Regions from separate parts of the Hyphomicrobium sp. GJ21 genome, predicted to be linked through region 1. Evidence: predicted binding sites of a transcription regulator. Region 1 holds the regulator's gene; each other region holds the start of a gene.

Region 1 (5,532 bases):
CAGATACTTGATCGAATGAAAGAAGTTCTCAGGCCCCATGTATCCTGAGATCCGCCCGACTTCATGCTGCGACTTCACAATCACGAATGTCGGGACGACATCGACGGTCGACTTCAGATCGAGACGGGCGGTTTCGATGTCGTTGACGTCGAGGAAGCGCACCGGCGCGTCCTTGCCCTGCTTGGAGGCTTCGTAGGCCGGAAGCACGTCGCGTCTGAAGAGCCTGCAGTAAATGCAGCCATCGGCTTCGACGACGACCAATTCGAAATCGACGTTCGACGGCGTGCTGGCGATGTCGAGGTCGGCGCGTGATGCTCCGAGAGGCAGGCTCATCAGGAGCGCAAAGAAAAAGCCAACGAGTAATCTGCGCATGGCGTAATCCGTTGTACGAACCGCGATGCTTCAAATTTAAATCTAATCGGGCCGGGCGACGGCAAAAATTAAAGAGCTAGTTAATCGCTGTCTCAAAATGAAACGGCAGCGATTTTCGTGGTCCGGCCATAGAGGAATAAGCGTGACGTGGCGCGCTGGTTTCCTCGGCAACTATGATTTCTTGCAGTTGAGCGCCACGGTTTTGTAGGAGCCAAATCCGATAGCGGCCCCGCCGAACTGCTGCGCGATCGCGTCGCCGAGCTTTTGCGATTGCGCGTCGGTCTTTTCAGCTTCGGGGTCGATCAGCGTCGCGCTGCATCCTGCGGGAGCGGCCGCGAGCTTCACCGCATCGGTCGCTTCCGGCTCGAAGGCGATGAAATAGGACGGATCGAAAACGGCGATCGTCAGACCCTGTGCATCGGAGAACACGGGCTTCACGAGCGACAGGTGGAAGTGAAGCTTCAAAACCTTGTTCGTGTATTCGAGACGGGCATTCTCGGGTGGTGAAAACTGCAGCGTCTCGCTGCCGAGCTTTGCGACGGTGAAATAGTTGAAGTCTTTGAGGCCATCCATGTTGACCTTCAACAGCGGCTCAAGCTCTGCCTGATCGTATTTGCCGTCGTTGTTGGTATCGAGACCTTCGAGCGCCATGACCGCGTAAGCGTCGTCGAACGACCAGATATGGTCGACGCCGGTGACCATGCCCTTATCGTATTCGACGGTCATCTCGTAAGTGATCCACATATGCGGATGAGCCGACGCCGCTGCCGGCAGTATCAGCCAGGCTGCGAGAGCGAAAAGCACGCTGATCCGTTTATTGCTTAAAATCACTCGCCGACCTCGTATCCTGCCGCAACGTGACGACGCTTCGGCGCCGCCCTTTACCGTCGCATTGCGAACGTGGCGACAATGCGACACCGGGATCAATCATCAGCCGATGGTGTGCACGTGTTTTGGCTTGTGGGCGTTTTATTCGGCTTGTTATATTATACGATGTTTATAGCATTCGACAGGGTTTCGATGGCAAAATTCAGTCCCGCGCGCGTCGGAGCCGGCTTCATACTGCTGGCAGCCGTCTTTTCCGGCGCCGGAGCGGCCGCGGAGACGCCGAAGGTCGTCGTCACCATCAAACCGATCCATGCGCTTGTCAGCGAGGTCATGGCGGGTGTCGGCGTGCCGGTGCTGCTCGTTGACGGCGCGGCGTCGCCGCACACGTTTACGCTCAGACCCTCAACGGCGCGCGCGATCAACGATGCCGATATTTTCATCCGTACGTCAGACGGACTGGAACCCTTCACGCATAAGATCGTGGAAACTCTGCCGCCGAGCGTCAACGTGGTGACGCTCGCGGACGCGCCTGGCATTACGCTGCTGGATCAACGGCGCGGCGGAACGTTCGAGCCGCACGTCCATATGCACGCGATCGACGAAGAGCACGCGGACGTCAAAGCACATGACGGTCACGATGATGAGGAGGGTGGCAAGGACGGTCATATCTGGCTCGATCCGCGCAACGCCAAGGCGATCGTGGCGAGTGTGACGCATGCGCTTTCGGCGCGTTATCCGGAGCATGCCGCCAGGCTCGCCGCCAACGCCGCGGCGCTCGATCGGCGTCTCGATGCGTTGAACCAGGACATCACGACAGAGCTCAGTCGCGCGCGGGATAAACCCTTCATCGTGTTTCACGATGCGACGCAGTACTTCGAGCATCGCTACGGGCTGAACGCCGTCGGTTCGATCACCGTCAGCCCGGACATTCCGCCAAGCGCGCGGCGTCTGACGGAAGTTCGGCGCAAGATCGTCTCGCTCGGTGCCGTCTGCGTGTTCAGCGAGCCGGACTTCCAGCCGAAGCTCATCAGCGCTGTGACGGAAGCAACAAAGGCGCGTTCGGGAACGCTCGACGCCGAAGGGCTGATGCTGACGCCTGGCCCCGATCTCTATTTCGATCTGATGCATGGGCTGGCGCGCAATATCGCGCGCTGCCTCGACGCGGAAAGCTGACGCTGCTGGCGGCGCGGCGTCAGACCGGCGCTTCGGCCTCGCGGCCGTCGAAGACGTAACCCGCGCCGCGAACCGTGCGGATCGGATCACTTTCGTTGCCGCGGATCAGCGATTTCCTCAAACGTCCGATGTGGACGTCGACCGTGCGCTCGTCGACTTCGGACGACTGGCCCCAGACGCGGTCGAGAAGCTGATTTCGCGAGAGTACCCGGCGCGGGCTCTCCATGAAGACTTCGAGCATCCGGTATTCGGTGGGGCCGAGGCGAACTTCGCGTGCGCCGCGGGTGACCTTGTGGGCGCCGCGATCCATGACGATTTCGCCGGAGACGAGGATGTCGCTCATGCGCTCGGGAGCGGCACGGCGAAGAAGCGCCTTGATCCGCGCCATCAGCTCCTGAACCGAGAAAGGCTTGGTGACATAGTCGTCGGCGCCGGTCGTCAGTCCGCGCACACGGTCGGCTTCCTCGCCGCGCGCCGTCAGTAGGATGATCGGCAGGTTCTGCGTCTCGGTGCGATTGCGAAGTCTCCGGCACAACTCGATGCCGGAGATTTTCGGAATCATCCAATCGAGAATCGCGAGGTCGTAGCTCTGTTCCGCCAAGAGCAGTTCGGCTTCCTCGCCGTCGGCTGCGTGCACGACGTCGTAGCCTTCGGATTGGAGATTGTACTTCAGAAGCTCAACGAGCGGTGCTTCGTCTTCGACGACGATGATCTTGGCGGCCATGATATTACGCCTTGGTTCCTTCGATTATTCGCGAGGCGTGATCAGGGTCGACGACGTGCGGTCGCCCTTCGGACGGTCATCGGCGATCGGAACGCCGTGGACGAGGTAATGAATGTTCTCGGCAATGTTGGTGGTGTGATCGCCGATGCGCTCGATGTTCTTGGCGCCGAACAGGAAATGCGTGCACAGGCCGATGTTGCGCGGATCTTCCATCATGTAGGTCAGAAGCTCGCGGAACAGCGAATTATACATCGCGTCGACCTGCTCATCGCTCAGCCAGACCTTCATCGCCTTATCGGCATCGAGGGTGGCGAGCGCGTCGAGAACGTCGCGCAGCTGAGCCTGCACCATTTCCGTCATGTGGCGCATGCCGGTCATCAACGGCTTCGGATAGGCTTCGGAAGCAACGGCCAGCGCGCGCTTGGCGATATTCTTGGCGAGGTCGCCGATGCGCTCGAGGTCGCCCGCGATCTTGAGGACCGTCATGATGTGGCGAAGATCGTTCGCGAGCGGCTGGCGGCGGGCGATCATCAGGATGACCTGCTCCTGCACCTCGCGCTCGAGCTGGTCGAGCATCGCGTCACTCGAAACAGCCGTTTCGGCGAGGTTCGGGTCGCGGCGTTCGAGGGCGTCCATCGCCTGGACGAGAAGCTTTTCTGCGTAGCCGCCCATCTGGGCGATGCGGCGGTCGAGCAGCTTCAGTTCGTCTTCGTATGACTTGACGGTGTGTTCGTTCATCTAAGTCGGTCCTAAAATTCGTTGGCCTCTGGAAGCGGTCACTAGCCGAAGCGGCCGGTGATGTAGTCCTGCGTCCGGGTGTCCGTGGGATTGGTGAACAGCTTTTTCGTATCGCCGAACTCGACCAGTTCGCCGAGATACATGAATGCGGTTTTCTGCGAGACGCGGGCCGCCTGCTGCATGTTGTGCGTAACGATCGCGATCGTGAACTCGTTCTTCAACTCATCGATCAATTCTTCGATGCGTGCCGTGGAGATCGGATCGAGCGCCGAGCACGGTTCGTCGAACAGAATGACTTCAGGACGGATCGCGACGGTGCGCGCGATGCAAAGGCGCTGCTGTTGGCCGCCGGAAAGGCTCAGGCCGCTGCTGTGCAGCTTGTCCTTCACTTCTTTCCAGAGAGCGGCTTTTTCGAGCGCGCTTTCGACGCGGGCGTCGATCTCGGATTTCGGCAAGCGCTCGTAAAGGCGGACGCCGAAGGCGATGTTTTCATAGATCGACATCGGGAACGGCGTCGGCTTCTGGAACACCATGCCGATGCGCGAGCGAAGAAGGTTCAGGTCCTGGCGCGGATTGAGAATGTTCTCGCCATCGAACAGGACTTCGCCTTCGGCGCGCTGGTTCGGATAGAGATCGTACATCCGATTGAGAACGCGCAGCAGTGTGGACTTGCCGCAACCGGACGGTCCGATGAACGCCGTCACCTCACGCTCGTAGAGCGGCATGGAGATCGACTTCAGGGCCAGGGACGACCCGTAGAAGAACTTCAGATCGCGGACGGAAATCTTTTCCGTAAGCGCGGAGTCCACGTCCTTGGACATGACATTCATTGTGGGGACCTCGAAGAACCTAGCCAACGTGCGAGAATACTCATTGTCAGAACCGCGACTGTGATCAGAAGCGCGCCTGTCCAGGCGAGACGCTGCCAATCTTCGTAGGGGCTCAGAGCGTATTGGAAGATGACCACCGGCAAGCTCGCAATCGGAGCATTGAGGTTGGTGGACCAGAACTGGTTGTTCAGCGATGTGAACAACAGCGGTGCGGTTTCGCCGCTGATGCGGGCGATCGCGAGCAGCACGCCCGTGATCATGCCGGCGCGCGCCGCCTTATAGGCAACTTTCCGAATGACCAGCGACTGCGGGAGACCGAGAGCGGACGACGCTTCGCGGAGCGTGTTCGGAACCAGCAGCAGCATGTTCTCGGTCGTGCGGACGACCGTCGGGATGACGAGCGCGGCGAGGGCGGCAGAGCCGGCGATCGCCGAGAAGTGTCCCATCGGGCGCACCAGCAATTCGTAAACGAAGAGGCCCGTCACGATCGACGGCGCGCTCAGCAGAATGTCGTTGATGAAGCGCACGAACGACGTGACTTTGCTGTAGCGTCCGTATTCGGCCATGTAGGTGCCGGCGAGAATGCCGATCGGAGTTCCGATCAGGACGCCGATGACCGTCATGATGAGGCTGCCGACGATGGCGTTCAGAAGGCCGCCGTCGCTGCCTGGCGGCGGGGTCATCTCGGTGAAGACATTGATGCCGAGCCCGGCGAAGCCTTTGTAGAGCAGCGTCGCAAGGATGATGCCGAGGATCGCGAGGCCCAAGCCTGCCGCCGCCCAGCACAGCCAGACGGTGATCCTGCTTCTGATACGCCGGCGCTGATACCGGCCACGGTCGAGTGCCATGTTACGCTCCCGCTTTCTT
Region 2 (5,532 bases), on a different contig from region 1:
CGCTTGACGTTCAATATCGGCAATCAGTTCGTCAACGACAGCGGCGAATCCCGTAGCGGTGGCGAAGGCCTCTACGGTGGTGGCATGGTCCGCTTCGACTACTGATGGCCGTCCGGCAGCAAGCTCCGGCTGCATGCCGACGATGATTTAAAGCGCTTCCGTTTCCCAACGGGGGCGCTTTTTCTTGTGCGATTATATTTTGAAATGCTTCGGAAGGTTGTTGCAACGTCATGAGCGTCTTGGTCACGGGCGGCGCCGGATACATCGGCAGCCATATGGTTCTCGAACTTCTGGATGCCGGCGAGAACGTTGTCGTCATCGACAACCTGTCGACGGGCTATCGCTGGGCCGTCGCGCCGGGTGCAGACCTCGTCGTGGCGGATATTGCAGACACCGACGTCGTTCGGCAAACAATCCGCGACCATGATGTGAACGCAATCATCCACTTCGCGGGATCGATCGTCGTGCCTGAGTCCGTTGCCGATCCGCTCGGCTACTATCTGAACAATACGGTCAAGTCGCGCGGGCTGATTGCGACGGCCGTGGAATGCGGCGTCAAAAATTTCATCTTCTCGTCGACGGCCGCCGTCTATGGCAATCCCAAGGAAAATCCTGTCACGGAAACGGCGGCGCTGTCGCCGATGTCGCCTTACGGATCGTCGAAGCTGATGACAGAAATCATGCTCGCGGATACGTCGCGTGCGCACGATTTTCGCTTCGTCGCGCTGCGCTATTTCAACGTCGCGGGCGCCGATTACAAAGGCCGCTCGGGACAGTCGACGCCGAAAGCGACGCATCTGATCAAGGTCGCGTGCGAGACTGCGGTCGGCAAGCGCGGCCAGATGGAAGTCTTCGGGACCGATTACCCGACGTCCGATGGAACGTGCGTTCGCGACTACATTCAGGTGAATGATCTGGCGGCCGCTCATCGGGCGGCACTGAAATATCTGCGCAGCGGCGGGGCGTCGGAGATTTTTAATTGCGGATATTCGAAGGGGTATTCGGTGCACGAGGTCATCGCGGCGGTGAAGCGCGCCTCGGGGAACGATTTCAAAGTCGTGCTGTCGCCGCGCCGGGCCGGCGATCCGGCGGCGATCGTTGCGGCATCGTCCAAGGTTCGCGACGCGCTCGGATGGACGCCTCAGCATGACAATCTCGATGAGATCGTGCTCCAGGCGCTGAACTGGGAGCGCGGCGTCGATCGCTTGAAAGCTTCGGCCACCTAGCAAAGCGTCGTTGTCGCTCAGGCATCGGCCTGGCGTTGTCGGCGCGGCTTCCCATCATGTTCCGATCTTGCCGCCGCCCTTGCGCGTGATGGCGACGACGGACGGACGCGCCGGCATGTCGGGTTTGAAGTCCGGCCAGCGCGTCGAAAGATCTTCGTAATACGAATAGCGGCCGAACTCAGGCCAATCCGGTCCGTCATCAGCGGGATGCTGAACGGCGACGAACGCCGTCGTGTCGTCGGGTGTGAAGCAAGGGCCGCACATTTCGGCGCCGTGCGGCACGCGGAAGAAGAGCTTCGACGTGGCGCGTGATGGTCCGTCGGTGTCGACGGCCCAAAGTCCGTCGGCGCGGCCGGTCGCCTTGGCATCGTTGCCATCGGTTGCGACCCACAACCGTCCTGCGGAATCGACGACTGCGTTGTCCGGCATACCGAACCAACCATTTTTGCTCGTCTCGGTGGAGAATGTCGCTCCGACCGCCGCGACGGACGGATCTCCGCACTTGAGCAGAATTTCCCAGCGGCCGTGCGTTGCTGCGTGGTCGCCGCCATCTTCGATGATTTCGATGATATGCCCGAAGGCATTTTCGGCGCGCGGGTTCGCGGCGTCGACCTCTTCCGGCTTTCGCTTCGTGTTGTTGGTCAGCATGATGTAGACGCGCCCGGTCGCGGCGTGGGGCGTGATGTCCTCGGGGCGATCCATTTTGGTAGCGCCGACAAGGTCCGCCGCGCGGCGCGTCTCGATCAGGATGTCGGCCTGATTGCTGAAACCGTTAGCTTCGGTGAGCGGTCCTTGCCCGAAAACAAGCGGTAGCCAGAGAACCGATCCGTCGGCCGAGAATTTCGCGACATGCAGCGTGCCCGCGTCGAGCAGTTCCATGTTCGCCGCGCGGTTCGTCGGATCGAAGCGGCCTGCGGTAACGAACTTGTAGACGTAATCGAAGCGCTCGTCGTCGCCGAGGTAAACCGCGACGCGGCCGTCTTTTGCAACGACGTTATCCGCGCCTTCGTGTTTGAAACGGCCGAGAGCGGTGCGCTTTTTCGGAACGGACTGTGGGTCGAACGGATCGACTTCGACGACCCAGCCGAAACGGTTGGCCTCGTTCGGCTCTTTGGAAAGATCGAACCGATCTTCGAAGCGGCCCCAGGCATAAGGCGCCGATGGAATGGAGAGGCGCTGATAGTTCGCCGTTTCGCGGTGGCCCTCCGGCAGCGCGCCGGAGAAGTAGCCGTGAATGTTTTCTTCGCCCGAGACGAAGGTTCCCCAAGGCGTCATCGCGCCGGAGCAATTGTTGAGTGTGCCGAGGACTTTGTGTCCGCTTGGATCAGCGTTTGTCTTGACGCGATCCGTACCGGACACCGGTCCGGAGAGATGGATTTCCGTCGCGGATGTGACGCGCCGGTTAAGGGGAGAGTCTTTTATCAAAGCCCATTTGCCGTCGATCTTTCGGATCTCTGCGATCGTCGCGCCGTGCGCCATCGCTTCGATGCTGAAGCGCTCGGGCGTCGCGGCGTGCATGCTGAGCTTGCCGTCTTTGATCTCGACGATGCCGGGAAACATCAGATGCGGATTGGTGTATTCGTGATTGACGAACAGCACGCCGTGCGATGACGGATCGGCCGCGTCGGGCATCGGCAGATAGCCGACGAAATCGTTGTTGTAGCCGAACTGCCGGGCCTGTGCTTCAGGCGTTTGCTGCGCCGGGTCGAAGCTTGGCGAGTCCGGAAAAAGCGCGTCGCCCCAGCGAAGGAGAACATCGGCGTCGTAGCCTTCGGCGACATGATGATGCGCGTCGACTCCGGCTTCGACTTCAATGAAGTGAAACGCGGACTGGCTGGTCTCCGCTTGGGTGGCTTCAGCGGCGGCCAATGCTTTCGCGCCGATCGTCGTCGAGATCGCCGATACCGCGAGCGCACCCAGCAGAATTTCACGCCGCGAAAAGCGCCGGCTGATAATCTCGCCCATAGTCGGGTTGCCGGACGTGTTGCGCGGCGGGGCGTCGGCGTGCTCCAGCATGCTGGCTGCAAAAGGCGATTCACGTCGTTCGTCGGCGCTCATGGCTTATCCTGACACGTCTGTTCGGGGACACCAGCCTAGAGGCCTCCCTTGACGGATTCGCGACAGGACTCAGCGGCAAAGAGGCTGGATCTGCGAGGAGGCGCGCTTCCAAACGCCGCGCGAATCCTGTGCTCATCGCTTGGCGCCGGGTGTTGCTATAGCGTGCTGGCTTACGAGATTGGATGTGCGGGAGATCGCATCCGCATGTCGAACGCGTTGCTGTTCGCCGGCCCATACCTCAATTCGAGCTGGCTCCGCGCCGCGAATGGAAGGAAACAGATGCGCATGGTGCTCGATCATGACCAGACCGCTATCGTCGATTTTCTGCGCAATACGCGGCCGAAGGGCACGGTGGAGTCGGATGTTGCGATCATCAGGACGCATATCTCTATTGTTCTGTTAATCGGTCCGCGCGCGTTCAAACTGAAGCGCGCCGTCAAGCTGCCTTACGTAGACTTTTCGACAGCGGAGCTTCGTCTTGCCGCGTGTCAGCGGGAAGTGGAACTCAATCGAAGAACCGCTCCGGCGATCTATCTCGGTGTTCGCCGCATCACGGCCGAGCCGGATGGCTCTCTCGCGCTCGATGGGAATGGTCCTCTTCTCGATGCTGTGGTCGAGATGCTGCGTTTCGACGAGAACATGTCATTTGAGCGGATGGCGAAGAGGCGCATGCTGACGCCTTCGCTGTTGACCGAGACTGCGAACGCGATTGCGCGCTTTCACGCCGTGGCCGAAGTCAGCCGAGGCAATTCCGGGGCCGCCATCATGGCCGATGTGCTCGCGCTCAATGCTGCGGCCTTCGCGACGACAGATGTTTTCCGAAGGGAGAACGTTGTCGGGCTCAATTCCGCGTTAGACGCCACGCTCGATCGCCATCGCGAACTTCTCGATCGTCGTGGGGCGGCGGGAAAGGTTCGGCGCTGTCACGGCGACCTGCATCTCGGCAATATCTGCCTCGTCGACAACACGCCAACGCTCTTCGATTGTATTGAATTCAACGATGCTATGGCGACGATCGACGTCTTGTATGACTTGGCTTTTCTGCTGATGGATCTTTGGCATATCGGTGAAAGCTCAGCAGCTAACCTGGTTTTCAACCGATACTTCGATCATGCGGATGAGGACGACGGCATTGCGCTGCTGCCGTTCTTCATGGCGGTCAGGGCTTCGATCCGCGCGCACGTTCTGGCGACGCAATGCCAAGGCCAGGGCTTGAACGATGAGGGTGTTGCGGCGCAGGCGAGACGGTATTTTGAACTCGCAGGGAGTTTGCTTGAGCCGCAGTCCGCGCGTCTCTTCGCAATTGGTGGTTTGAGTGGAACGGGAAAATCCACAATCGCTGCGATGATCGCCGATCGCATCGGCAATGCACCGGGCGCCCGCGTGCTTGCGAGCGATCGCATTCGCAAGCGGATGTTCCAAGTTTCAGCCGAGACCAGATTGCCGCCTGAGGCCTATCGCAGCGAAATATCGGAAAAAGTCTACGCAACCCAGTTGAGCGAAGCCGCAGCCATAGTCGCGACTGGGCATTCGGTCGTTGCGGAAGCGGTGTTTGATCGCGAGGAAGACCGCGTGCGCATCGCAGATTGTGCGCGCAAAGAAGGCGTTTCGTTCACCGGCATCTGGCTCGATGCGCCGACGGACGTTCTTCTCGAGCGTGTCGATGCGAGGCGCAATGACGTTTCCGACGCGACAACCGAAGTCGTGCGATTGCAGGCGATGCGTCAGCGAGAGCCGACGAGCTGGATCGAAATAGCCGCGCTCGGGGAGCCTTCGGAAATCGCAGCCCGTGTCATGCGAGCGATCGCGAGAGGAACTTCCGCGCGCTAGTGCGGGTAACGGCAGTGTCAAGCGCGGCTTATTTTATTGATACTTGTCAATGCTTGCGCCGGGCGTTGTTCTTCAATTTCGCATGTTAGCTAATCAAGCGAAGCAAGTGCAGGTGAAACATGCAGACGCCAGTCCAAATCAGTTTCGAGCATCTCGAACATAGCGGTGCCATCGAGCATCGCGTTCGCGAACAGCTTGAGAAGCTCGAGCAGTTCTGTGGGCGTCTGACAGCGGCTCGCGTTGTCGTCGCCCGCGAGCAGCGGCGCCATCACAAAGGCGACAATTACAGCGTTCGGCTGCTTCTCTCGGTGCCGGGTGCCGAAGATATCGCGATCACCCACAACACGACGGACACCGGCAGACACGAGGATATCCAAGTCGTCATTTCCGACGCTTTTGCCGCTGCCCGTCGGCGATT
Region 3 (5,532 bases), 230 kb from region 1:
ACTTGATAGCTTCGAGATTGAGCGCACGGTATTCGTTCCACTCGGTAACGATCACGAGCACGTCGGCTCCGGTCGCGGCTTCATCGGCGCTTTCGCACCATGTGACGCCGGGAAGCATCGGCTCGGCTTGCTTGCGGCCTTGCGGATCGCAGGCCCGGACCGTTGCGCCGCGTTCCTGCAGCATTGGAACGATCAGCAGGCTCGGCGCATCGCGCATATCGTCGGTATTCGGCTTGAACGTCACGCCGAGGATTGCGACGGTCTTGCCGCGCACCGATCCGCCGGCAGCCGCCTCGATGCGCACCGCCATGGCGAGTTTACGCTCGTGGTTGACCCGTTCGACCTGCTCGATGATCGAGACCGGAGCACGCGCTTCGCGCGCCGTTCTGACCAGCGCCGAGACATCTTTCGGGAAGCACGAGCCGCCATAACCCGGACCCGGATGCAGAAACTTGTCGCCAATTCGCCGATCCCGGCCGATGGCCGATGCAACTTCCTGCACATCGGCGCCGACGGCTTCGCACACGTCGGCGATTTCATTGATGAAGCTGATCTTGAGCGCGAGAAACGCATTCGCGGCATACTTCGCGAGCTCGGCCGATTCCCGTTCGACGAACATGACCGGAGAGCCGCGCAGCGCGAGCGGTTTGTAAAGGCGTTCCATGACGTCGCGTGCGCGCGGGTCGTCGGTTCCGACGAGCACGCGGTCGGGATGCGTGAAGTCCTGGATCGCCGAACCTTCGCGCAGGAATTCCGGATTCGAGCACACCGCGACATCCGCATCAGGGCGTTTCGCCTTGAGTCGTCGTTCGATCTCGCGGCTTGTGCCGACCGGAACCGTCGACTTGGTCGTTATGACGGTGAAGCCGTCGAGATATTGCGCTGTCTCCTCGACCGCAGAGAAGACGTAGGAAAGGTCCGCATAGCCGTCGCCGCGCCGCATCGGCGTTCCAACCGCGAGAAAAACAACGTCGGCATTTGCGACAGATGTTTTGAGATCGTCCGTGAACACCAGCCGTCCGGCTTTGACGTTGCGCTCCATGAGCGCTTCCAGACCCGGCTCATAGATCGGAGATTGCCCGGCTTTGAGTGCGGCCAATCGGTTGGGGTCGTTATCGACGCAGTTTACGGTCCACCCGAAATCGGAAAAGCAGGCCGCCGAAACGAGCCCGACGTAACCCGCTCCGATCATGCAAATCTTCATAAAGGCTCCCCAGGGTGCGATAAATCTGTGCTGAAACAATGACTTGGCGACAGGCGGACGCCTTGCTGCACTGCCGTTTGTTTCGGGTGCGCGATTTGTTTCAGAACCGCCCCGAAAAGCAATCCACTTCTTCTTCTTTTACTTTACGAGGCCACTCGGCTTTCTTGCATCTGTCGGCGCGCCATTGCGTCGGCCGCGGTGATTTCGGAAGCGACTTGCGCCGCGTCATCAAACGCTAAGCCTCACGCACGCCGTGGGCTCCGCAGATGGAGACCGCTATGACTGACCTGATCAAAGATCCCCTGGCCAAGATACCGGGCGCATTCGCGCCGATGTCCTGTTGTTGTGGCTGCTGATCACGTTCCCGCAGTTCAACGCACTGACCCAACAACTTGATGACCAGAGGATGCTGGCGCAACCGCCGGCAACAGATGAACTCATGTCCAAATCGTATGTCATTGAAGTCGGCGACGACCAGGCCGGCGTGATCATTCGCGAAGATGGCGAGCGCGAATATCAGTTTCATGCGGCTCTTCGCAGCTATCACGCGCTCGAAGGCCGCCGTTTCGCAAACGCGCTTCTCGCGGAGCGTGCAGCCATCGCACACGCGGTCAGCCGTCGCCGGCGTCGTCACGCGTCAGCTGCACTGGAGGGCGCGTCGCTATGAGTGAACGCTACAGCTATTTCCAGAGGCTGCGCGGCCAGCCGAAGCGCATTAAAACGCGCGTTTCCCGCGAAGTTTACATTCTTTCGCGCCAGCAGAAGACTGAAACCGGGAACAACCAGGCGGTATGGGACCCACTGCCAGCGATCGCGGCCGTCGGACCGGAACCGGATTTCTGACACCTCCATTAAGCCACGCTTTGCACTCCTGGACTTGGCCGCTCGTTAGAGCGAGCAGAAACTTCAACCGGCGCACAACGCGCCGGTTTTTTCGTTCCGGCCTTTTCGTTTGAGCCTGTCCTGCGAAGTGACGTGCAACGGCTCGCGATCAGCCGCGTCTTTGGTGCCGTCGCTTGACATCCGGCGCGCCGATCGACGATGCAGCTATCTCAGCGTTCGGAGCGAGGGGCTCTCATGGGCGATCATTTCTGGCCTGCACTTTATCCCGGCATCATCGTTGGGCTCTTGTACGGCCTTTCCTTGCGTGGCTTCGCGAACATCGTGCTCGGCACAATCGGCGGCCTTATCGGCTCGGCGATTGCATACTGGGGCCTCGTCAACGCGGGTCTCAACGAAGGACTCCCTTCGGTCGCAGGCATGGTGGCGCTGGCGCTACTCGGCGCTTACGGAGCAACGTCACTCTACACGCGTCTCACGAACAGACCGCCGGCTGGCTGAGACGAAACCTCTTTCGCCGCGCTGCGTGCCAACTCGCGTTCCTGTCATGCACCCGTCGCCGATCCGTCGTCGAAATTTCATCAAATCCTGAAATTCAGCGATAGGCTTTGCGACGGAGGCACGATGGCCGGATTGGCGACGGCGGCATTGATCTTTTGCGCCCTGGCGACGGCAATACATCTCATTACCATCGCTCTCGCACTATTCCGCGTGCTCGCGCGCACAAAGCGCCGCGAACCGGAATCGACGCCGGTCAGCATCGTGCGGCCCGTCTGCGGTATCGACCATTTCGACGAGCTGACTCTGCGCTCGACATTCGAGCTTCAGAGCGATTCCTACGAAATCATCTTCTGCGCCGCGCGCGAAGGCGATGCGGCCGTGCCTCTGGTTCGCAAGCTGATCGCGCAACATCCGCACATTCCGGCGCGGCTGCTGATTGGCGACGATCGTCCAACGAGCAATCCAAAGCTGAACAACGTCGTCAAAGGCTGGGAAGCCGCGCGCCATCCTTGGATCGTGCTAGCCGACAACAATGTCCTGATGCCGCCTGACTATCTCGACGATATGTTCGCGGCTTTCGGACCCGGCGTCGGATTGGTGTGCTCGCCGCCGGTCGGCAGTCGTCCGATCGGTTTTCAAGCCGAGCTCGAATGCGCGTTCCTCAATACCTATCAGGCGCGATGGCAATCGGCGGCCGACGCAGTCGGCTTCGGCTTCGCGCAAGGAAAATCGATGCTCTGGCGGCGCGATATTCTGGACGCCGTTGGCGGCATCGAAGCGCTGGGCCGCGAAATCGCCGAAGACGCGGCGGCAACGAAGATCGTCCGCGCGCGCGGCTTGAGCGTGCGCCTCGTCGACCGGCCTTTCGAGCAGCCACTGGGCCCGCGCAAACTCCGTCAAGTGTGGGACCGGCAGGTGCGCTGGGCCCGCCTGCGGCGCGCGACGTTCCAGCTATTCTATGCGCCGGAGGTCTTCACCGGAAGCTTTTTTCCGATATTGGCAGGCGTCGCCGCCGCGGCGAATTTCGATGTCGATCCGCTCGTGGCTCTGACGGCTCTCGTTGGCGTCTGGTACGGAGCCGAAGCAGTGTTGGCATCCGTCGCAGGTTGGCATCTCCGCCTGATGTCGCCGCTGGCATGGATGACGCGAGACCTTCTGTTGCCGGTGCTTTGGCTCGAAGGCTGGTCGGGCGATACGTTCGTCTGGCGCGGAAACGACATGAGCGTCGCGAAGGGTCAAGAGATCTCGCAATCACCGAGCCATGCGCTGGCCGCCACTAGCGACCGCTGACGCCGCGCCGAGCCCGCACGCGACACAAGCGGCTCAACGCGATTGCATCGCCTTTCAATAAAACCCCGAGCATTAACGCATTTTGGCGCGGGCATGTGCAGGGCCGAGGAACCTTCGGGTTCAATCGGACATCCAAAGCTTGATCGTCGTCAATTGCTCGGATGCCTGGATTCAGCTGGCCGGGCCGGCGGCGGCATGATGCTGGTTGAGCGGCAGCTCAAACAAAAAAAATTGATCAGCTAATCGTAACGAACGGAGCGAATAATTATGTTGCGCGTTGTCCATCTCGCCGAACCAGTCACGGTACGTCTGTTGGATCGACTCTCCCCCTCGTTAGCCAACCCGCATCATAAGGAAGACCGTCATGAAGCCCGAATCCGCCAAAGCCCGGCGCAAGGCGCCTCTCGATACGCCTTCGATCTTCTCCGATAACGCGATCAAGGACATTGCCGGTGCGTTGACCATTCTTCTCGCCGACGTATTCGCAATCTACGTGAAGACGAAAAACTTCCACTGGCACATGTCCGGTCCGCACTTCCGCGACTATCACCTGATGCTCGACGAGCAGGGCACGCAGATTTTCAACATGACCGACGACATCGCCGAGCGCGCCCGCAAGATCGGCGGCACCACGCTCCGTTCGACCGGCCAGATCGCCAAGCTGCAGCGCGTCCTCGACAACGACGCCGATTACGTCACGCCTGAGGACATGTTGTCCGAATTGCGCGACGACAACATGCAGCTCGTCCGTTCGATGCAGGAAGTACACGACCTCTGCGACGAGCATAACGACGTGGCAACCACGAGCCTGCTCGAGAATTGGATCGACGAAACAGAGCGTCGCGTCTGGTTCCTGTTTGAAGCAACGCGGCAGGTGCCGAACGGCGCATAATACGACGACGGAGAATAGGCATGTCATCGAACGAGCAGCAACTTTCCGGCCCGGATTTCGCGCGCGGTGTTCCCGCATCGGACATCGTGGACGGCAAGATGCTGCTCGGTCACTTTGATGGCGAAGCTGTTCTGCTCGCGAAAACTGGCGCCGAAATATTCGCCGTCGGCGCCACGTGCACGCATTACAATGGGCCGCTCGCCGAGGGATTGTTGGTCGGCGACACGGTTCGCTGCCCCTGGCATCATGCGTGCTTCAGCCTGCGGACAGGAGAAGCGTTGCGCGCGCCCGCGCTCAACCCCGTATCCTGCTTCCGGATCGAGGAAAGCGGCGAAACAGTTTTCGTCCGCGAAAAGATCGAGAAATCACCAAAGCAGCAGGTCAAGCCCGACAGTCATGTTCGCTCGGTTGTGATTGTCGGGGGCGGAGCGGCAGGCAATGCGGGAGCAGAAATGCTGCGCCGGCAAGAGTTCAAAGGCACCGTTACGATCCTGAGCGCCGACGACGCGCTGCCCTACGACAGACCCAATCTTTCCAAGGACTATCTTGCGGGAAACGCCTCCGAGGATTGGATCCCACTCCGAACGCCGGACTTCTACAACGAACAGAAGATCGACGTACGGCTCAAAACGCGCGTCGTTGCGATCGATACCGTTGAGCGCGAGGTAACGCTCGCGGATGGAAGCCACGTAGCTTTCGACGCGCTATTGTTGGCGACAGGCGCGGCACCCGTTCGCCTCGATATCCCCGGCGCAGGGCTGCCGCACGTGCATTATCTTCGTACGCTGGATGATAGCCGCGCGCT
Region 4 (5,532 bases), 880 kb from region 1:
GACGGATCGTTCATCGAGCCTCTCGGATATCTCCCGACGTATCGCACGGGCACGGGTTTCATCATCACGCCGTCCGTCGCGCTGGTGCGACCGGGATTTCATCTCGTTCCAGATCCGGCGGAAGTCGCCGACATTTTCGAAGTGCCGTTTCAGTTTCTGATGAACGAAGCCAACCATAAAATCGACAGCCGAACCTGGCGCGGCAACGAGCGGAGGTTCTATGCCATGCCCTACGGCGAACGCTATATCTGGGGCGCGACCGCCGGAATCATCCGCGCGCTTTATCGGAGACTGTTCAGCGCATGATCCGCATCGTTTTCGAGAACATCTTTTTCTTTCTGCTGCCGACGCTGTTCTACATCGCGTGGGTGGCATTCCGGGACGATGAATGGAAAGGCCTCGGCGAAATCATAAGCAATGCGCCGCTGCTCAAGCTGTTCATCGCGGGCGCTGCGCTCATGCTGACGACGCTCGTGGCGTTCTCAACGCGGACCTCCAATGCGCCGAATGACGTCTATGTTCCGCAATCGATGCACGATAAAAATCTCGAACCCGACCGAACAATTCGCGCGCAGGAACCGCAACCCGAAAAACCTTGAGTCATGACGCAGCTCACCGCGACCGGTCCGCGCCTCATTGCAGGATGGCTCGACGCCAAACCTCTTCGCAACGTTTTCGCGGCATTTGATGCGGCGCAGGCGGAGGTTCGCGTTGTCGGCGGCGCCATTCGCAATACGCTGATCGATCGCCCAGTCATCGACGTCGATCTTGCAACGCCGGCTGTTCCGGAGGCCGTCATCGAGCTTGCGCGTCGCGCGGGTCTCGGCGCGCATCCGACAGGCATCGAGCACGGCACGGTGACGCTCGTTTCCGAGGGCGTTGGATTTGAGGTCACGACGCTTCGGCGCGATATCGAAACCGACGGACGCCATGCGACCGTCGCATTCACCCAGTCGTGGGACGAGGATGCGCAGCGACGGGACTTTACGATCAACGCGCTTTATTGCGGGCCGGATGGGACGATCTACGATCCGATGGGCGGGATTGCCGACCTTCGCAGGCGGCGCGTGCGCTTCATCGGCGATGGCGAAGCACGCATTCGTGAAGACTACCTGCGCATCCTGCGGTTCTTTCGCTTCAGCGCCGAATACGGCAAAGGCCACCTCGACGCCGACGGTCTGGCGGCCGCGATCAAGCTCAAGCAAGGCCTGAGCAAGCTCGCCGCCGAACGCGTTCGCTCGGAGTTCCTGAAGCTGCTCGCGGCGCCCTACGCCGCTGAGGTCGTTCGGACTATGCACGAGAGCGGAATTCTGGCGCTCGTGCTTCCCGGCACCTTGCATCCCGAGCGGCTGGCGCGGCTGCAGGCAATCGAGGCCGGCCTCGGTCAACCGCCGGACGTGATCTGCGGACTGGCGGCGCTCGCCGTTTCAGGCCCGGGCGATGTCGATGGGCTGGCGCGGAGGCTCCGCCTTTCCAATAACGAAGCGTCTGCACTCCGGTCCGCGGCAAGCGTCGATCCGGGTCTCGATCCCGCGCAGCCCGAAGCCGCTGCCTGTGCCGCGCTCTACCGTCTCGGCACGGAGGCCTTTAGACGGGCCGTGGTCGTCGCGTGGGCGCGATCGAATGCTTCCGCCACTGAGGCTGCCTGGCGCAAGCGCGCGCTTCTGGCGGACCGCTGGAGCCCGCCAAAGTTGCCCTTCAGCGGCAGCGACGTTCTCGCTCTCGGGATACCAGCGGGCCCGGCCGTCGGCGAAATACTGAGGGCGTTCGAGGCGTGGTGGATTGCGGCGGCTTTTCCGACCGATCGCGCCTTGCAATTAGAAAAGTTTGAAGCTTTCGCGACAAACGAAGTTCATTAACAAAGCATTAAATTTTACTTCAAACTGCTCAGCACCGTGTTTATGGTCCCACCCCGGGGTTTCGTTTGTATCGCGTCGAGGGGAATGCCCGGATGGATAATTTTCGTCACGAACGTGCTCGCTCGCTAAAATTCGTTCAAGTCGTTTTCGCAATTCTCGCACTTTTCAGTCTCACTGCGGCTCTCGCCGTCGCCACCCGAGGAACTGAACTCGGTCTGCCTGAATCGTCGACCTACCCGATCTCTCTCGCATTTCTGATGGTTGGCGTAGTCGACACGGCGCTCCTGTTCGTCTGGGAACACATTTTCCAGCGCATTGAATTTTAAGTCGCGCCGCCACATCTGAGCGAAATTAACCGCTGCCCTCGCGACGCGTCGCAGGCTGCCGTCATACGCGTGTAACATGAATCCCGTCCTTCGCTTGGCATGAAAAGCTTGGCGATTGGGGGCCGAACTTGAGCGCCGCGACCGCATCCGGGGAACTGAATTACCGCGCCGTATTCCTTTCCGATGTCCATCTCGGAATGCGCAATTCGCAAGCGCCAGCCCTTCTCGATTTTCTACGCTACGTCGAAAGCGAGCAGCTTTACCTCGTCGGCGACATCGTCGACTTCTGGAAAGTCCGTCGCGGACCGCACTGGCCGCAAAGTCACAACGACGTTCTGCAAAAGCTTCTGCGCAAGGCGCGCAAGGGAACGCGCGTCGTCTTCATTCCCGGTAATCACGACGACGGGCTGCGCGACTACGCGGGCATGAACTTCGGCGGCGTCGAACTTCGCCGCGACGCCATTCACGAAGGCGCCAACGGCAAGCGCTACCTCGTTCTGCACGGCGATGAATTCGATGTCGTGGTGCGTTACGCACGCTGGCTCGCGTTCCTCGGCGACCGTTCCTACGATGCGGCGCTGGCCTTGAACGTGCCGTTGAATTACGCGCGGCGCATGCTGGGCCTTGGGCATTGGTCGCTGTCGGCGTTCCTGAAACTCAAGGTCAAAAGCGCCGTCAACTTCATCGGCGAATTCGAGGATGCGCTCGCTTCCGAAGCGCGGCGCCGAGAGGCCGATGGCCTCATCTGCGGCCACATCCATCATGCCAACAATCGCATGATCGACGGCATTCATTATCTCAATTGCGGGGATTGGGTCGAAAGCTGCACCGCGATCGGCGAGCGCTTCGACGGCCAATTCGAAATCATCCGATGGAAAGAGCACATCGGTCAGCGCGCGACGCAGGCCGCGTCAGGGCGTTGGCTGATCGAAGCCGCTTAAGAATTCAAACGCCGTAGCGAAAGCGGCGATCAGGGAGATCGTGTGTGAACGTATCCGCGAAAGTCTTCGAACCGACCAGCGTCGACCTGCTCAGCGAGGCTGTGCACCATAACCGCGCGTTGAGCGCGGCAGGCTTTCTCGAACGAACCTTCACATTCGCTTTTCGCTCGATGGTCTATCCGCAGATCTGGGAAGACCCACGCGCGGACATGGAAGCGCTGGAATTCACGCCGCAAAGCCGCGTGATGACGATCGCGTCCGGCGGCTGCAACGTGATGAGCTATCTGACTGGAAACCCGGCTCGCATCATCGCGATCGATCTCAACGAGACGCATATCGCGCTTTTGAAGCTGAAGCTCGCCGCCGCCCAGCACCTTCCGAACCACGCAACGTTCTATCGCTTTTTCGGCTCCGCCGACGATCGCCGTAACGTGCATCTCTATCGCGATCTGATCGCGCAGCATCTCGATGCCGAGACGCGCGCCTATTGGGACGGCCGCGACATCAGCGGACGGCGGCGGATCTCGCGGTTCGCGCGCAATTTCTACCGCTATGGACTGCTCGGCCGCTTCATCACGAGCGGACACGTCATGGCGCGCATGCTCGGAGCCAATCCGAAGCGCATTCTAGACGCACAAACGATCGACGAGCAGCGCGAGATTTTCGATCGCGAGATCGGGCCGGCGTTCGACCATCCGCTGCTGCGCTGGATCACGTCCAACCGGGCTTCTCTGTTCGGGCTCGGCATCCCGCCCGTGCAGTACGATGCGCTGTCGGACAACGGCGCGCGGCCGATGTCGGAGGTTCTGAAGGAACGTGCCCAGCGCCTCGCGACGGGCTTCGATCTCAAGGACAATTATTTCGCCTGGCAGGCGTTTGGGCGGCGTTACGCTCCGCAAGGACAAGGCCCCTGCCCGCCTTATCTCGACAAGGCAAACTTCCTGGCAGTCAAGACGCGCACGAACCGCGTGACCGTCGTCCATGACAACATGATCCGCTTTCTGTCGAACGAACCCGCCGAAAGCCTCGATCGCTATATCCTGCTCGACGCGCAAGACTGGATGGACGATGCGACGCTCAACGCGCTGTGGCGCGAGATCACGCGCACGTCGCGTCCGGGTGCGCGGGTCATTTTCCGCACCGCTGGCGAGCCGAGCATTCTTCCGGGACGCGTTTCGAGTGCGCTGCTCGAGCGCTGGACGTACGATGCGGCGCGCTCCGCTGACATTCACGCGAAGGATCGCTCGGCGATCTACGGCGGTTTCCACCTTTATCTGAAACGCGACTGACGGAGCGCCGATGTCGGACACCGCTGCCGGCGCCATGGATGTCATCTATCGGCACCAGCGCTTCATTTATGATCTGACGCGGCGGCATTATCTTCTGGGACGCGATCAGATGATCGCCGACCTAATGCCGCCCGCGAACGGAACCGTGCTCGAAGTCGGCTGCGGGACGGCGCGCAATCTGATCTGCGCGGCGCGGCGTTATCAGAACGCGCGCTTCTTCGGGCTCGACGTCTCGGAGGAGATGCTGAAAACCGCGCGCGCCTCGATCGCGAAAAGCGGCGAGAGCAACCGGATCAAAGTTGCACAAGCCGACGCGACGGCGTTCGATCCGCAGGCACTGTTCGGCCTTTCGTCGTTCGATCGAATTTTTATTTCGTATGCGGTGTCGATGATTCCCGCGTGGCAAGCTGTGCTCGATCGGGCAGCCGCAACGCTTGCGCCGGGCGGCGCGTTGCACGTCGTCGACTTCGGAACGATGGACGAGATGCCGAACGTCGCGCGCAAGGCGATGCTTGCGTGGCTCGCGCACTTCAGCGTGACGCCGCGTAGAAACTTACAGGACGTCGTGCGCGCCGTGGCCGAGAGGCACGGCTTAGTATCCTCGTTCCATCAAGGCCGGTTCGGCTACGCGGCGATGGCAAAGATCAGTCGCTGAAGAATTCGACGCGTGGCATCCGTCAGCTGACGTGCGGACCGCGCATCAATTGCAGCGCCGACTGAATTCTCCGCCAGTCATCGACGAGACGCTTATCGCCGCGCTCTTCGAATTCACGAACTCTGTGGGCAGCTTCAGCCAATGCTTTTGCGCCATGAGCTTCATAGAGCTGTCGCGCGTGCGCTTGAATTTCGACGGCATCCATCGCTTTGCCTCTCTCTGGTTGACGTCCCGGAGTGCTTTTAGGTTGGCTCCTAGAGCCGCGATTGAAAAGTCCCGAAAATAAAATGTGATCGATGAATCGCGATGGACATGAAAGAAAGCCCCGCGGGATGGGGCTTTCTGCGTGCTCCTAGCGGATGCGTCAGGACGAGATGCGGCGCATCAAGGATTTGCTGCGGGTGCGTCCGGTTTCAGAGTGCCGGCGCCATTGGCGACGATCTCAGCGACGAGAGCCTTGTC

Evidence for each region. The regulator PhoB, encoded in region 1, activates phosphate uptake and scavenging genes when phosphate is short. The targets are predictions, from matches to a motif close to TGTCATNNANCTGTCAT.
Region 2: HYPGJ_RS02955 (PhoX family phosphatase) is a predicted target of PhoB. The motif match lies at 3,333-3,349, and genes of this name have one in related genera.
Region 3: HYPGJ_RS13395 (ceramide glucosyltransferase) is a predicted target of PhoB. The motif match lies at 2,588-2,604, and genes of this name have one in related genera.
Region 4: HYPGJ_RS16545 (UDP-2,3-diacylglucosamine diphosphatase) is a predicted target of PhoB. The motif match lies at 2,245-2,261, and genes of this name have one in related genera.

The regions. Positions count from the first base shown of each region.
Region 1 covers NZ_CDHO01000003.1:839,142-844,673, reverse strand. Annotated here, with positions in the region: gene HYPGJ_RS12350 (thioredoxin fold domain-containing protein) at 1-372, opposite strand, end outside; gene HYPGJ_RS12345 (DUF1007 family protein) at 544-1,203, opposite strand; gene HYPGJ_RS12340 (zinc ABC transporter substrate-binding protein) at 1,393-2,373, shown strand; gene phoB (phosphate regulon transcriptional regulator PhoB) at 2,393-3,097, opposite strand; gene phoU (phosphate signaling complex protein PhoU) at 3,122-3,835, opposite strand; gene pstB (phosphate ABC transporter ATP-binding protein PstB) at 3,877-4,665, opposite strand; gene pstA (phosphate ABC transporter permease PstA) at 4,662-5,513, opposite strand; gene pstC (phosphate ABC transporter permease subunit PstC) at 5,515-5,532, opposite strand, start outside.
Region 2 covers NZ_CDHO01000001.1:625,176-630,707, forward strand. Annotated here, with positions in the region: gene bcsS (cellulose biosynthesis protein BcsS) at 1-105, shown strand, start outside; gene galE (UDP-glucose 4-epimerase GalE) at 231-1,226, shown strand; gene HYPGJ_RS02955 (PhoX family phosphatase) at 1,281-3,284, opposite strand; gene HYPGJ_RS02960 (bifunctional aminoglycoside phosphotransferase/ATP-binding protein) at 3,489-5,114, shown strand; gene HYPGJ_RS18625 (HPF/RaiA family ribosome-associated protein) at 5,234-5,532, shown strand, end outside.
Region 3 covers NZ_CDHO01000003.1:1,070,681-1,076,212, forward strand. Annotated here, with positions in the region: gene HYPGJ_RS13375 (UDP-glucose/GDP-mannose dehydrogenase family protein) at 1-1,204, opposite strand, end outside; gene HYPGJ_RS13380 (hypothetical protein) at 1,548-1,871, shown strand; gene HYPGJ_RS13385 (hypothetical protein) at 1,868-2,047, shown strand; gene HYPGJ_RS13390 (hypothetical protein) at 2,282-2,545, shown strand; gene HYPGJ_RS13395 (ceramide glucosyltransferase) at 2,669-3,835, shown strand; gene HYPGJ_RS13400 (DNA starvation/stationary phase protection protein) at 4,200-4,727, shown strand; gene HYPGJ_RS13405 (apoptosis inducing factor family protein) at 4,748-5,532, shown strand, end outside.
Region 4 covers NZ_CDHO01000003.1:1,723,420-1,728,951, reverse strand. Annotated here, with positions in the region: gene HYPGJ_RS16565 (CoA pyrophosphatase) at 1-306, shown strand, start outside; gene HYPGJ_RS16560 (hypothetical protein) at 303-599, shown strand; gene HYPGJ_RS16555 (CCA tRNA nucleotidyltransferase) at 603-1,859, shown strand; gene HYPGJ_RS16550 (hypothetical protein) at 1,952-2,185, shown strand; gene HYPGJ_RS16545 (UDP-2,3-diacylglucosamine diphosphatase) at 2,314-3,126, shown strand; gene HYPGJ_RS16540 (DUF3419 family protein) at 3,171-4,415, shown strand; gene HYPGJ_RS16535 (class I SAM-dependent methyltransferase) at 4,426-5,070, shown strand; gene HYPGJ_RS16530 (hypothetical protein) at 5,093-5,275, opposite strand; gene HYPGJ_RS16525 (hypothetical protein) at 5,455-5,532, opposite strand, start outside.